2 regions of the Streptomyces sp. cg35 genome follow, and region 2 is predicted to be linked to the other one. Evidence: predicted binding sites of a transcription regulator. Region 2 holds the regulator's gene; the other holds the start of a gene.
The links. Region 2 encodes HrcA, which represses chaperone genes, less so after heat shock. Its sites were predicted from a motif close to TTNGCACTCNGNNNNNCNGAGTGCNAA; they were not measured.

Region 1 (7,310 bases), 1.0 Mb from region 2:
AGGAGGGGAAGGCGGCCGCTCCCGAGCCGCACGTGGTCACGGCGGACGAACTGGCCGCCCAGGGCGCCGAGTTGAGGGCGGCGCAGAAGGCGAAGAACGCCACGCCGTTCAAGCTCTTCCTGCGCCGCATCGCCAACATCTTCGTGCCGCTGATCCCGGCCCTGATCGGCTGCGGCATCATCGCCGGCATCAACGGCCTGCTGATCAACCTGGAGTGGCTGCCCGGCATCACCCCGGCCCTCGCCGCGATCGCCTCCGGCTTCATGGCGCTCATCGCCGTCTTCGTCGGCTACAACACGGCGAAGGAGTTCGGCGGCACCCCGATCCTCGGCGGCGCGGTCGCCGCGATCATCGTGTACGCGGGCGTCGCGAACATCTCGGCGTTCGGCCAGAAGCTCTCCCCCGGCCAGGGCGGCGTCCTCGGCGCGCTGGGCGCGGCGGTCCTCGCCGTCTACATCGAGAAGTGGTGCCGCACGTGGGTGCCCGAGGCGATCGACGTCCTGGTCACCCCCACCCTCACGGTCCTGATCTCCGGCCTGGTCACGATCTTCGGCCTGATGTACGTCGCCGGTGAGATCTCCACCGGCATCGGCACGGCGGCCAACTGGCTCCTGGACAACACCGGCGCGTTCGCCGGCCTGGTCCTCGGCGGCCTCTTCCTGCCGCTGGTCATGCTGGGCCTGCACCAGGCCCTCATCCCGATCCACACCACGCTGATCGAGCAGCAGGGCTACACGGTCCTGCTCCCGATCCTGGCGATGGCGGGCGCCGGCCAGGTCGGCTGCGCGATCGCGGTCTTCAAGCGCCTCAAGCACAACAAGTCGATCCGCACCACCATCAAGTCGGCGCTCCCCGCAGGCTTCCTGGGTGTCGGCGAACCCCTCATCTACGGTGTCTCGCTCCCGCTGGGCCGCCCGTTCATCACGGCGTGCGTCGGCGGCGCGGCGGGCGGCGCGTTCATCGGCTTCTTCTCGATGATCGGCGACAAGGTCGGCTCGACGGCCATCGGCCCGTCCGGCTGGGCGCTGTTCCCCCTCCTCGACGGCAACAAGGGTCTGGGCACCACGATCGCCGTCTACGGCGGCGGCCTGCTGGTCGGCTACGTCGTCGGCTTCCTCGCGACGTACTTCTTCGGCTTCAGCAAGCAGATGCTGGTGGAGCTGAACGCGGACTCCCAGGAGACAACCCCGGGCGGGTCCCCGGCGGCCCGCGCCGAGCAGACACCGGCCGGCCCGGCACAGCCGAAGGAACCGGCGAAGATCTGACACCTCGCGTACGAGGAGGGGCGGCATCCCGAGGTCACGGGGTGCCGCCCCTCCTCGTACCCGTCCGCCACCGGGGCCCGGCGGCGGCCTCACACCGCGACGACGGCCCCGTACTCCTTGAACGCCCGTAGGACCAGGGCCAGTTGACGGGGCTCGGCACCGAGCCGTACCTCGCTCCCGTCCGCCCCGTCCGTGAACACGGCGACGTACCAGCCGCGCGACACCGTCTCCCCGTCGCCGGCCCGTACCCGGCGTATCTCCGTCAGCCGCAGCTGCCCGACCGGCACGTCCCGGGCCGCGAACCGGCCCGGCCCGCCGTGCGGCACCACGGCCGCCGGCTGCCCGCCGCCCAGGACGAGGTGCGTGCCGAAACCGTCCGGGTTGTACGCGGTGTCGTCCAGGAAGGCGGCCCGCACGAACACCTCCCGGTCGTCCGGCGGGGGCGGCGCCGCCCCGAAGTCCGCCGGGGCCCACAGCCGCGCCGCCCGCCATATCGGCACGCACAGCGCCCCGGTGACCACGAGACCCACGTACAGGGCGGGCTCCTGCCACAGCGTCGTCGGGCGGAAGTAGCTCAGGGGGATCAGCCAGGCCGCGCTGAGCACCGCCAGCACCACGAACCCCACCGGCGAGGGCCGCACCTCGTCGTGCGGCCGCCGCCGGAACCGGAACCGCAGCGCCGCCACCGCCGCCACGCCCGCCCCGGCGCAGCCGAGCGCCACCACCGCCGCAGCGACCTCGCCGCCGTCCGGCACGGCCAGGTCGGCCGTGTGCCCGGCCCCCGTCACCTGGCGCACCTTCCGCTGCCAGTAGACGAGTTCGACCCGCTGTCCCGGCTGGAAGGCGGCGGCGTCATCGCTGGAGACATTGAGCCGCCCGAACGGCTTGCCGTCCCGGAAGTACAGCCAGCTGTCCCCGCCCGACCTGCTGTGCCCCACCACGGTCCGCCCGACGACGGCGGGCTCCCGGAACCGGCACCCGGCCGACTCCGCGAAGGGCGCACCGGCCCGGCACGGCCCGGCCGCCTTCCAGGCCCGCTCCTCGGCAACCGTCCCCGACACCTTCGTGGCCACCGCCCCCGCAGCGGCCGCCAGCACCACGGCCACCAACAGCAGCCATCCGAATCCCCTCCGCACCACCCGCGCCATCCTGAGCTCCCCCCGCTCCGCTCTTCGCCCGCAACTCCCGTACCAGAATGCCCTCATGGATGATGACCGCGTCTTCATACGCAGCGGTGGGGGCACCAGCCGCTCCGTCCACAACCCGCGCAACCCCATCGGACTGGCCCTGGTCACCGGCTGGCTGCTGTTCGCGGCGCCGACCACTGAGTCACCGCCCGCGGCACCGACACGGGCTTCTGCCTCCACGCCTACGCCCTGAGCAGCCCGAAGACGCGGGGCTACGACGCCCTGGACTTCATCGTCGACGACGGTGTCCGCCCCACCGCCGGCTGAGCGCCGCCGCCCGCCCCGCGCTCCACATGCGACCGCGCCCGCCCTCCCGCATCCTGGCCCCATGGCTGAGAGCACCCTTTCCAAGATCTCCTGGACCGAGTTCCGCCCCGACCAGCGGCGGCTGGCCACCGGCGCCGCGCTGACCGGCATCGGCATGCTCACCGCCGCCGCGGGCATCGGCGTACTGGTCTACGAGCTGGCGCGCGCGGGCCGCACCTGGACCGGCAGCTGGGACGTCCCGCCCGCCGAGCTGGCGCAGCGCGCGTTCCGGCAGGCCCAGACGGCGGCGACGAGCGCGTCCCGGGCGGGCCGTGACGCGTGGGCCAGTTACGAGGAGGGCGCGTCCTGAGGCAGCGTCGTCCCTGAGTCGAAGCCGGGGACCACCGGGAGCACGTGCTCCGCGACCTCGAGGAGCACGGTCCGGTCCGGGTAGCCGCCGCCGTTGCGCCACACCGCCAGCTCGTAGGAGCCGCCGCGGTTCTTCGGGTCGAGCGCCACGGTGAGCGCCTCGGCCGGTACCCCCTGCGTGCTCTCGGCGTCCGAGCCGTCGAGCCGGAAGCGGATGCCCAGGGTCTGCGTCGAGTAGAAGACCGCGGCGCGGCGCAACACCTTCTGCGCGTGCACGTCACGGCCGAGGAACGCCACGGACTCCGCGTCCACCGGCAGCTTGTCGTACGTCGCCGAGAGCGTCACCGTGTACGTCTCGAACTCGATCCGCGCCGACCGGTACGGGATCTTGCTGCTGCCCGAGCCGATCGACCCGTCGCCGCTGCCGCTCGCGCTCTTGGGGACCTCGCCGGGCGTCCCCAGCCAGGTGGCGAGCTCGCTCTGGTTCAGCGCCTTGCACAGCTGGGCCCCGTACACCCGGCCGGCCGCCTTGTCGCCCTTCTCCGGCGCCCCGCCCGAGCAGGCGGCGGCCTCCGGCGCACCGCCCTGGTCGGACGCCGAGTCCCGCGCGATCGCCCAGAACCCCACGGCGAGCGCCCCCACCAGCGCGACGGCCGAGATGGCCTGCCCCCACGCGTTCATGCTCTTCTCCGGCACACCGTCACTGTCGGCCATGTCCCCCACCTGCCGTGATTGCGCACTACTCCCCAGTACGCGCCCGGGGACAGTAACCCGTGACGATCAAGGGGACAAGAGGATTCCTGTGCGGAACCCGGGAACGGGGAAACGCCCGAGGGCGGCACCCCCTCGTGAAGAGGAGATGCCGCCCTCGGGACGAACAGACCGGCTGAACCGTGAGACGGCTCAGAAGTCCATGTCACCGCCCGGCATGCCGCCCGGAGCGCCCGCGGCAGCGGCCTTCTCCGGCTTGTCGGCGATGACGGCCTCGGTGGTGAGGAACAGCGCGGCGATCGACGCGGCGTTCTGCAGCGCGGAGCGCGTCACCTTGGCCGGGTCGAGGATGCCCTCGGCGATCATGTCGACGTACTCGCCCGTGGCGGCGTTCAGACCGTGGCCGACGGCCAGGTTCCGCACCTTCTCCACGACGACGCCACCCTCGAGACCACCGTTGACGGCGATCTGCTTGAGCGGGGCCTCCAGGGCGAGCTTCACGGCGTTGGCGCCGGTCGCCTCGTCACCCTCGAGCTCCAGCTTCTCGAAGACCGCGGAGGCCTGCAGCAGGGCCACGCCACCACCGGCGACGATGCCCTCCTCGACGGCCGCCTTCGCGTTGCGAACGGCGTCCTCGATGCGGTGCTTGCGCTCCTTGAGCTCGACCTCGGTCGCGGCACCGGCCTTGATGACCGCAACACCGCCGGCGAGCTTCGCCAGGCGCTCCTGCAGCTTCTCGCGGTCGTAGTCGCTGTCCGAGTTCTCGATCTCGGCACGGATCTGGTTGACGCGGCCCTGGACCTGGTCGCTGTCACCGGAGCCGTCGACGATCGTCGTCTCGTCCTTGGTGATGACGACCTTGCGGGCGCGGCCGAGCAGGTCGAGACCGGCGTTCTCCAGCTTGAGGCCGACCTCCTCGGAGATGACGGTGCCACCGGTGAGGATGGCGATGTCGCCGAGCATGGCCTTGCGGCGGTCACCGAAGCCCGGGGCCTTGACGGCGACGGACTTGAAGGTGCCACGGATCTTGTTGACGACCAGGGTCGACAGGGCCTCGCCCTCGACGTCCTCGGCGATGATCAGCAGCGGCTTGCCGGACTGCATGACCTTCTCGAGCAGCGGAAGGAGGTCCTTCACGTTGCCGATCTTCGAGTTGACGATGAGGATGTACGGGTCGTCGAGCGACGCCTCCATACGCTCCATGTCGGTGGCGAAGTACGCCGAGATGTAGCCCTTGTCGAAGCGCATACCCTCGGTGAGCTCCAGCTCCAGACCGAAGGTCTGGGACTCCTCGACGGTGATGACGCCTTCCTTGCCGACCTTGTCCATGGCCTCGGCGATGAGCTCGCCGATCTGGGTGTCGGCGGCGGAGATGGAGGCCGTGGAAGCGATCTGCTCCTTGGTCTCGACATCCTTGGCCTGCTCAAGGAGAGCGGCGGAGACGGCCTCGACGGCCTTCTCGATGCCCCGCTTGAGGGCCATCGGGTTGGCACCGGCGGCCACGTTGCGCAGACCCTCGCGCACCAGGGCCTGGGCCAGGACGGTCGCGGTCGTCGTGCCGTCACCGGCGACGTCGTCCGTCTTCTTCGCGACCTCCTTGACCAGCTCGGCGCCGATCTTCTCGTACGGGTCCTCGAGCTCGATCTCCTTGGCGATGGACACACCATCGTTGGTGATCGTGGGGGCGCCCCACTTCTTCTCGAGGACGACGTTGCGACCCTTGGGGCCCAGGGTCACCTTGACGGCGTCGGCGAGCTGGTTCATGCCGCGCTCGAGGCCGCGCCGTGCCTCCTCGTCGAACGCGATGATCTTGGCCATGTGAAGTGGTCCTCCCGGACGGGGTGGAAACGCAAACGGACCGTGCTGGTGCCCGCGACGGACGGCCCTTGAGCCTTGTGGTTCCTTGCCCCACCCGGCTCCCGGACCTCACCGACCCGATCCAAGTTCTGTCACTCTCACTCGGAGAGTGCTAACGCCAATGATTAGCACTCGACCCCTGCGAGTGCAAGCGGCTACCACAGATCCCCGACGCCCGCCCCCGGTGCCCGCACAGCACGAAGGGCCCGTACCCCCTGGCGGGGACACGGACCCTTCGCTCGTACGAAGCCTGTCAGTCGTGACGCGCTTCAGCCGGCGGCCAGGCGGACCATGTCGGCCTGCGGCCCCTTCTGGCCCTGCGAGATCTCGAATTCCACTCGCTGACCCTCTTCGAGGGTGCGGTAGCCGTCCATCTGAATCGCGCTGTAGTGGACGAATACATCCGCACCACCGTCGACCGCGATGAAGCCGTACCCCTTCTCCGCGTTGAACCACTTGACGGTGCCCTGAGCCATGCCTAACTCCCCTATTACTGGCCCTTGCGCGAGACCGCACTTCGCGGTCCCGGGTCAGACCTCACTCCCCAAAGGGTTTGGGGGTGTGCGCCGGAACGCGTCGACCGCGGCTGAATGTATCTGCCCAACTGCCGTCTGCAACAGGTCAATCGGACGAGAATTCTGGGCGCCCACGATCGGGGAAACCGGGCCAACTCACCGGATCCCAGGGCAAGTCGGGCCGCACAAATGCCATAAAGAGCTCGAAAGGGCCGGGCACTTTGGCTGCTTCTTGTCGCGGTTCGGGCGAGAACTCATATGCGCCCGTCATGCACCGGGCGGCAGAAGGAAGCGGCTTCCCCAACTGTACCGCGCTCAACCATGCAGAATTGCCCCCTCCGCTTCTCTCGCGGAGGGGGCAATTCACGTAACTCTGCGTGGAACAGGGAAAGATCAGCCGCCGGCGACGGCGGGAATGATCGAGACCCCGGCGCCGTCCGGCGTCGCCGTCTCCAGCCCCTGCTCGAAGCGGACGTCGTCGTCGTTCACGTAGACGTTCACGAAGCGGCGCAGCTTGCCCTGGTCGTCGAGGACGCGGGCGGCGATCCCGGTGTGGTTCTTCTCCAGGTCGGTGATGACATCGGCGAGCGTGGCGCCCTCGGCGCTCACCTCGGCCTGGCCGCCGGTGTAGGTACGGAGAATGGTGGGGATCCGGACGTTGACGCTCATGATGGGTGACTCCCGTTGCTGCTGGGTCGGATGGTGGCTCAGTGGGCGGAGAGACCGGCGTCGCGGAACGCCTCCAGGCTCGGCCGGATCGTCGCGGTCGCCTGCGATGAATCGGCGACGGCGTCGAGCGTCTTGAGCCCGTCACCCGTGTTCAGCACGACCGTGGTCAGGGACGGGTCGATCAGCCCGGCCTCGATGAGCTTCTTGGTGACACCGAGCGTCACGCCGCCCGCCGTCTCCGCGAAGATGCCCTCCGTCTGCGCGAGCAGCTTGATCGCCTCGACGACCTGCTCGTCGTTCACGTCCTCCACGGCACCGCCCGTGCGGCGCGCGATGTCCAGGACGTACGGCCCGTCGGCCGGGTTGCCGATGGCCAGCGACTTGGCGATGGTGTTCGGCTTCTGCGGGCGCACCACGTCGTGGCCGCCCTTGTACGCGACCGAGACCGGGGAGCAGCCCTCGGCCTGGGCGCCGAAGAGCTTGTACGGCTT
Region 2 (7,310 bases):
CCATGGCCTGCGGGTCACCGGCCTTGGCGGCGGCCTTGCGCAGCGGCGACGTCATGTGGTGGACCTCCGGGTACGCGGCGGGCGCGTACGGGCCGTGCTCGCGCAGGAACCGGTTGACGAGGCCGCGCGCGGGCCGCCCGGAGAACGCCCGGGTCAGCTCGGTCCGGGTGAACAGCGGGTCGGTCATGGCCTGCTTGTGCAGTGCGGGCGCGCCCGACTCGGGGGTCACGAGGAACGCCGTGCCCAGCTGGGCGAGGTCGGCGCCCGCGGCGAGCACGGCGGCGATCTGGGTGCCCCGCATGATTCCGCCGGCCGCGATGATCGGCAGCTGTACCGCTTCGCGCACCTGCGCGATCAGCGAGAGCAGGCCGACGCCGCTGCCGTCGGTCTCGGGGTTGTCCCGGTGCGTGCCCTGGTGGCCGCCGGCCTCGACGCCCTGGACGCACACGGCGTCGGCGCCCGCCCACTGCGCGGCGAACGCCTCCTCCACCGTCGTCACGGTGACGGCGGTGAGCGTGCCCACGGCGCGCAGCGAGTCGATCACCTCGCGGGTGGGGCAGCCGAACGTGAAGGTGACGAGCGGCACCGGGTCGTCGACGAGGATGGCGAGCTTGGCGTCGTAGCCGTCGTCGCGTCCGCTGTCGGGGTCGCCGAGCGGGGTCTGGTACCAGCCCGCCTCGCCGGTGAGCTGGTGGCGGTAGACGTCGACCGCGGCCGGGTCCGCGTACTCCGGCTGCGGCATGAACAGATTGACGCCGAAGGGCCGGGCGGTCAGCCCCCGCACCTGCTTGATCTCCTGGTACATGCCGTCGGCCGTCTTGTACCCGGCGGCGAGGAACCCGAGCCCGCCCGCCTCGGACACGGCGGCCACGAGCTCGGGACAGGACGCGCCGCCCGCCATCGGGGCCTGCACGATCGGACAGGGGCAGAGATCGGTCAGTGCGGAGGACATGACCGCATCGTGCCACGTACGCGTCAGACGACCGAATCGGAGGTTCCGCCTGGCATGTGCCACGCAAAAGGGGCCCGGGGGTGTTCACCCCCGGGCCCCTCCCGCCAACGGCTCACCGCCCGTTGAACGCGTCCTTCAGCCGTGAGAACAGCCCCTGCTGGCCGGGCTGGAACTGGCCGGTGGGCCGCTCCTCGCCGCGCAGCTTGGCGAGCTCGCGCAGCAGCCGCTCCTGCTCGGGGTCGAGCTTCTGCGGCGTCATGACCTCGACGTGCACGATGAGGTCGCCGCGGCCGCCGCCGCGCAGATGCGTGATGCCGCGCCCGTGCAGCGGGACCGACTGGCCGGACTGGGTGCCGGGCCGGATGTCGATCTCCTCCATGCCGTCGAGCGTCTCCAGCGGCACCTTGGTGCCGAGGGCCGCCGCGGTCATCGGGATGGTCACGGTGCAGTGCAGATCGTCGCCGCGCCGCTGGAAGACCGGGTGCGGCAGCTCGTGGATCTCCACGTACAGGTCACCGGCGGGGCCGCCGCCGGGGCCGACCTCGCCCTCGCCCGCGAGCTGGATCCGCGTCCCGTTGTCCACACCGGCCGGGATCTTCACGGTCATCGTGCGCCGCGACCGGATGCGGCCGTCACCGGCGCACTCGGGGCACGGCGTCGGCACGACGGTGCCGAAGCCCTGGCACTGCGGGCAGGGGCGGGACGTCATGACCTGGCCGAGGAAGGACCGCGTGACCTGCGAGACCTCGCCGCGCCCGCGGCACATGTCGCAGGTCTGCGCGGAGGTACCCGGCGCGGCGCCCTCGCCGCTGCAGGTCGTACAGACGACGGCCGTGTCGACCTGGATGTCCTTGGTGGTCCCGAAGGCGGCCTCGTCCAGCTCGATCTCGAGCCGGATCATGGCGTCCTGGCCGCGGCGCGTGCGCGACCGCGGGCCACGCTGCGACGCGGTCCCGAAGAACGCGTCCATGATGTCCGAGAAGTTCCCGAACCCGCCGGCGCCGAAGCCTCCGGCGCCGCCTCCGCCGGCCTGCGACAGGGGGTCGCCCCCGAGGTCGTAGACCTGCTTCTTCTGCGGGTCGGAGAGCACCTCGTAGGCGGCGTTGATCTCCTTGAACCGCTCCTGGGTCTTCGGATCCGGATTCACGTCCGGGTGCAGCTCGCGCGCGAGCCTCCGAAAAGCCTTCTTGATCTCGTCCTGGGAAGCGTCGCGGCGCACGCCGAGTACGGCGTAGTAGTCCGTGGCCACTTACGACTCCGCCAGGATCTGTCCGACGTAACGTGCCACTGCGCGTACTGCTCCCATCGTTCCCGGGTAATCCATGCGGGTCGGTCCGACCACGCCGAGCTTGGCGACTGCCTCGCCGCCCGAACCGTAGCCGACCGACACGACGGACGTGGAGTTGAGTCCCTCGTGGGCGTTCTCGTGACCGATCCGTACGGCCATGCCCGAATCACCCTGCTCACCAAGCAACTTGAGGAGCACGACCTGCTCCTCCAGCGCCTCGAGGACGGGCCGGATGGTGAGGGGAAAGTCATGTCCGAAGCGGGTGAGATTGGCGGTGCCGCCGATCATCAGCCGCTCCTCGGTCTCCTCGACGAGCGTCTCCAGCAGAGTGGAGAGCACCGTCGCGACCGTACCGCGGTCCTCCGTCTCGAAGGCCTCCGGCAGGTCCTGCACCAGCTGCGGCACATCGGCGAACCGGCGGCCCGCGACCCGGCTGTTGAGCCGCGCCCGCAGATCCGCCAGAGACGATTCGCCGAACGGCGCCGGGCAGTCGATCATCCGCTGCTCCACGCGCCCGGTGTCCGTGATCAGCACGAGCATCAGACGGGCGGGCGCGAGCGACAGCAGCTCGACGTGGCGCACGGTGGACCGGGTCAGGGACGGGTACTGGACGACCGCGACCTGCCGGGTCAGCTGCGCGAGCAGCCGCACGGTCCGGCCGACGACGTCGTCGAGGTCGACGGCGCCCTCCAGGAAGTTCTGGATGGCGCGCCGCTCGGGCGCGGTCATCGGCTTCACCGCGGTGAGCTTGTCGACGAAGAGGCGGTACCCCTTGTCGGTGGGGATGCGCCCGGCACTGGTGTGCGGCTGGGCGATGAACCCCTCGTCCTCCAGGGCGGCCATGTCGTTGCGCACGGTCGCCGGGGAGACGCCCAGGCTGTGCCGCTCGGTCAGCGCCTTGGAGCCGACCGGCTCCTCGGTGCCGACGTAGTCCTGGACGATGGCGCGCAGCACTTCGAGCCTGCGTTCACTGAGCATCGGCGCGCACCTCCAGCAACTGACTCTGCGATCTTTCCGTTTTGGCACTCCCTGTCCGCGAGTGCCAATCGTCCCCGGCTCAGTGTACGGCCGGTGGGTACGGGCCCGGCAAGGCCGCTAGCGTCGAACCATGGAGACCACCACGGGCATCGACTGGAAGTCGGCGGGCTGGGAGGAACTGGCGCCGCACGTGGGGCGGGTCCGGCTGCCCGGCTGGGACTGCACGACCGGACTCGTCGTGGGCGACGGCGCGGCCCTGTTGATCGACACGGGATCCTCACTCCGTGAAGGCGCCCGGCTGCGCGCGGACACCCGGCGCCTCCTGGGAACACACGGGAGAGTGACGCACATCGCGCTCACCCACCCGCACTTCGACCATGTGCTCGGCACGGCGGCGTTCGCGGGCGTCGAGGTCTACGGGGCCGTGGGCATCGACACCGTGTTCGCGGGCGGCGCCGACGGGCTGCGCGCCGACGCCGTACGCCACGGTCTGGACGCCGACGCGGCGGCCGAGGCGGCCGACCTCCTCGTCACCCCGCACCACCGGGTCTGCGGCGAGTGGACGCTGGACCTGGGCGGCGGCCTGCAGGTGCTGCTCGCGAACGTCGGCCCGGCGCACACCGGTCACGACCTGGCGGTCCTGGTGCCCGCGACACCGCACGGGCCGGAGATCGTCTTCTGCGGCGACCTGGTCGAGGAGTCGGGCGAGCCCCAGGCGGGCCCGGACGCGGCGCCGCGCCACTGGCCGGCCGCGCTCGACCGGCTGCTGTCGCTGGGCGGCGAGGACGCCCGCTACGTCCCGGGGCACGGATCGGCCGTGAACGCGGAGTTTGTCCGTGCGCAGCGCGCCACACTGGCGGCCCGTTCCGGCGTGTCGTAGGCCGAGCGCCGCGGTTTCTCTTATCGTCTGCCGAATGCGCCAGTACTCCCCCGACCTGACCCCTCCCTGGAAGAAGCGGAACAACCCCGCGCCCGAGGTCCCGGCGGAGCCGGACCTCGTCGTGGAGGAGGTCACCACGGGCTTCTGCGGAGCGGTCGTCCGCGTCGAGAAGACGGCGCAGGGTCCGACGGTGACCCTGGAGGACCGCTTCGGCAAGCTCCGGGTGTTCCCGATGGAGCCGCGCGGGTTCCTGCTGGAGGGCAGGACCGTCACCCTGGTCCGCCCCTCGGCCGTCGCTCCCGCACCGGTCCGCCCCACGCGCACGGCGTCCGGCTCGGTCGCGGTGCCGGGTGCCCGCGCCCGGGTGGCCCGCGCGGGCCGCATCTATGTGGAGGGCAAGCACGACGCCGAGCTGATCGAGCGGGTCTGGGGCGACGACCTGCGCATCGAGGGCGTGGCGGTGGAGTTCCTGGAGGGCGTCGACGACCTGCCGGCGATCGTGGCGGAGTTCGACCCGGGCGCGGACGCGCGCCTGGGCGTCCTGGTCGACCACCTGGTCCCCGGTACGAAGGAGTGGCGCATCGCCCAGTCGGTCACGAGCGAGCACGCGCTGGTGGTCGGCCACCCGTACATCGACATCTGGGAGGCGGTGAAGCCGGCCTCGCTGGGCATCGAGGCCTGGCCCCGGATCCCGCACGGCCAGGACTGGAAGACGGGTGTGTGCCGGGCCCTCGGCTGGCGGGTGGCGAACACGGGCGAGGCCTGGCAGCACATCCTGTCCCGGGTCCGCTCCTACAAGGACCTGGAACCCGAGCTCCTCGGCAAGGTGGAAGAACTGATCGACTTCGTGACGGCACAGCCGTAGTCGCAGTCGCTCGGCCCGGCCCCGCCCCGCCCCGCCTCAGTCGACCAGGTCCCGCACCACGCCGTCCGCCAGCAACCGCCCGCGCAGCGTCAGCACGGCGCGCCCCTCCTCGAAGGGGCCTGCCTCCAACAGCCCGTCGGCCAGGGCCTTGCGGGCCGCGGCGAGCCCCGCGGGCCGCAGCAGCGACAGCGGGCACCCCTCCCGGAGCCGCAGCTCCAGCAGGATCCGCTCGACCCGCCGGTCCTCGTCGGCCAGCACCTCACGCCCGGCCCCGGGCGACCGCCCGCCCGCCAGCGCGGCCGCGTACGCACCGGGATGCTTCACGTTCCACCACCGCACCCCGCCGACGTGCGAGTGCGCGCCCGGGCCCGCGCCCCACCAGTCGGCCCCGCGCCAGTACAGCTCGTTGTGCAGGCACCGCGCCGCCTCGGACGTCGCCCAGTTCGACACCTCGTACCAGTCGAACCCGGCCGCCGACAGCATCTCCTCGGCGATCAGATACCGGTCCGCGTGCACGTCGTCGTCGGTCATCGGCACCTCGCCGCGCCGGATCCGCCGGGCGAGCTGGGTGCCCTCCTCGACGATCAGCGCGTACGCGGAGACGTGGTCGGGACCGGCCGCCAGCGCCGCGTCCAGCGAGGCCCGCCAGTCGTCGTCGCTCTCGCCCGGGGTGCCGTAGATCAGGTCCAGGTTGACGTGCTCGAACCCGGCCGCCCGCGCCTCGGCGACACAGGCCTCGGGCCGGCCGGGCGTGTGCGTGCGGTCGAGGACCTTCAGGACGTGCTGCCGCGCGCTCTGCATCCCGAACGACACCCGGTTGAAGCCCCCGGCGCGCAGCTCCGCCAGATAGGCCGGGTCCACCGACTCCGGGTTCGCCTCGGTGGTCACCTCCGCGTCGTCCGCGAGCCCGAACTCGTCCCGGATCGCCCCCAGCATCCGTACGAGATCGGCGGCGGGCAGCAGCGTCGGGGTGCCGCCGCCGACGAACACGGTCCGCACCGGTCGGGGGTCGTCGCCGAGCACCTTCCGCGCGAGGCGGAGCTCGTCGGCCAGCGTCTCCGCGTAGTTGTCACGGGAGGCGAGCACGCCCCCGGTGCCGCGCAGCTCGGTCGCCGTGTACGTGTTGAAGTCGCAGTAGCCGCAGCGCGTGGCGCAGTACGGGACGTGCAGGTAGAAGCCGAGCGGCCGGTCGGCGGCGCCGGCGAGCGCGGAGGCGGGCAGCGCCCCGTCGTCGGGCACCGGTTCACCGTCGGGAAGTGCGGAAGGCATGACCCCATTGTCCCGCCTCCCGGAACGTCACTGCGCCTGCAGCACGAGCAGCGCCAGATCGTCGTCCGCCGGGGTGTCCGCGAAGGCGTGCACGAGGCGCCGGATGCGCTCGGCCAGCAGCGGGGCCGTCAGTCCCGCGCACCCGGCGAGGGCCTGCGCGAGCCCGTCGCCGTCGTCGAACTGGCGGTGTCCGGAGCGCCGCTCCGTCACCCCGTCCGTGACGCACAGCAGGGTGTCCCCGGTCTGCAGCTCGAACGTCTCGCTCGTGTAGTCCGGGTCGTCGACGACGCCGAGCAGGACCTGCGGGGCGGCCGCCGTGACGACCTCGCCGCCGGGCCGCATCAGCAGGGGCAGCGGATGCCCGGCGGAGGCGAGGGTGCAGGTGACGACCGCTCCGTCGGCGGACAGCGTCAGTTCGCCGTAGAGGAGGGAGAGGAAGCGGGAGGTGGTGCCGTCGGGCGAGACGTCCTGTCCGTCGGCGGCGGCGAGGGCGCGGGCCGCGGCGTCGGCGGCCTCGGTGGCGTCGTCGAGCAGCAGCCGGTTGAGCCGGTCCAGGACCTGGGCGACCGGATATCCCTCCCGGGCGAGCAGCCGCAGCCAGGGCCGCGCGAGCCCGATGACCACGGCGGCCTCGGGCCCCTTGCCCTGGACGTCGCCGAGCGCGAAGCACCAGCGGCCGTCACCGGCGGGGAAGACGTCGTAGAAGTCGCCGCCGGGGCCGCCGGCCTCCTTCGGTTCGTACACGAGGGCGCTGCGCACGCCGGGGATCTCGGCGATGGACGTGGGCAGCAGGCCGCGCTGCAGGATGCGGCTGATGGTGGCCTGCCGGGTGTAGCGGCGGGCCGCGCTGACGGCGAGGGCGACCCGGCGGCTGAAGTCCTCGACGAGTCCGGTGACCTCGTCGGGGAAGCGGAGCTGGCCCGCGCGCCCGATGAGCAGGATGCCGAGGGTGCGGCCGCCGACCATGAGCCGGTAGGCGAGCGCGGCGCCCGCCTCCTCCTCGGCCCCGGTGTCGTCCGGTGCCTCGAACGGCCAGGGCACGGGGACGGCCGCGGTGCGGGCGGCGTCGGGCAGGCTC

Region 1: groL (chaperonin GroEL) is a predicted target of HrcA. The motif match lies at 5,725-5,751, and genes of this name have one in related genera.

What each region holds. Positions count from the first base shown of each region.
Region 1 is NZ_CP191268.1:4,963,766-4,971,075, reverse strand. Features, by position in the region: gene ACQUQD_RS22665 (PTS transporter subunit EIIC) at 1-1,265, shown strand, start outside; gene ACQUQD_RS22660 (hypothetical protein) at 1,355-2,404, opposite strand; gene ACQUQD_RS22655 (hypothetical protein) at 2,469-2,645, shown strand; gene ACQUQD_RS22650 (hypothetical protein) at 2,781-3,068, shown strand; gene ACQUQD_RS22645 (DUF6215 domain-containing protein) at 3,047-3,781, opposite strand; gene groL (chaperonin GroEL) at 3,971-5,596, opposite strand; gene ACQUQD_RS22635 (cold-shock protein) at 5,905-6,111, opposite strand; gene ACQUQD_RS22630 (MoaD/ThiS family protein) at 6,544-6,819, opposite strand; gene thrC (threonine synthase) at 6,858-7,310, opposite strand, start outside.
Region 2 is NZ_CP191268.1:5,959,374-5,966,683, reverse strand. Features, by position in the region: gene ACQUQD_RS27210 (nitronate monooxygenase) at 1-952, opposite strand, end outside; gene dnaJ (molecular chaperone DnaJ) at 1,065-2,201, opposite strand; gene hrcA (heat-inducible transcriptional repressor HrcA) at 2,202-3,218, opposite strand; gene ACQUQD_RS27195 (MBL fold metallo-hydrolase) at 3,349-4,098, shown strand; gene ACQUQD_RS27190 (DUF3097 domain-containing protein) at 4,133-4,963, shown strand; gene hemW (radical SAM family heme chaperone HemW) at 5,000-6,232, opposite strand; gene ACQUQD_RS27180 (SpoIIE family protein phosphatase) at 6,260-7,310, opposite strand, start outside.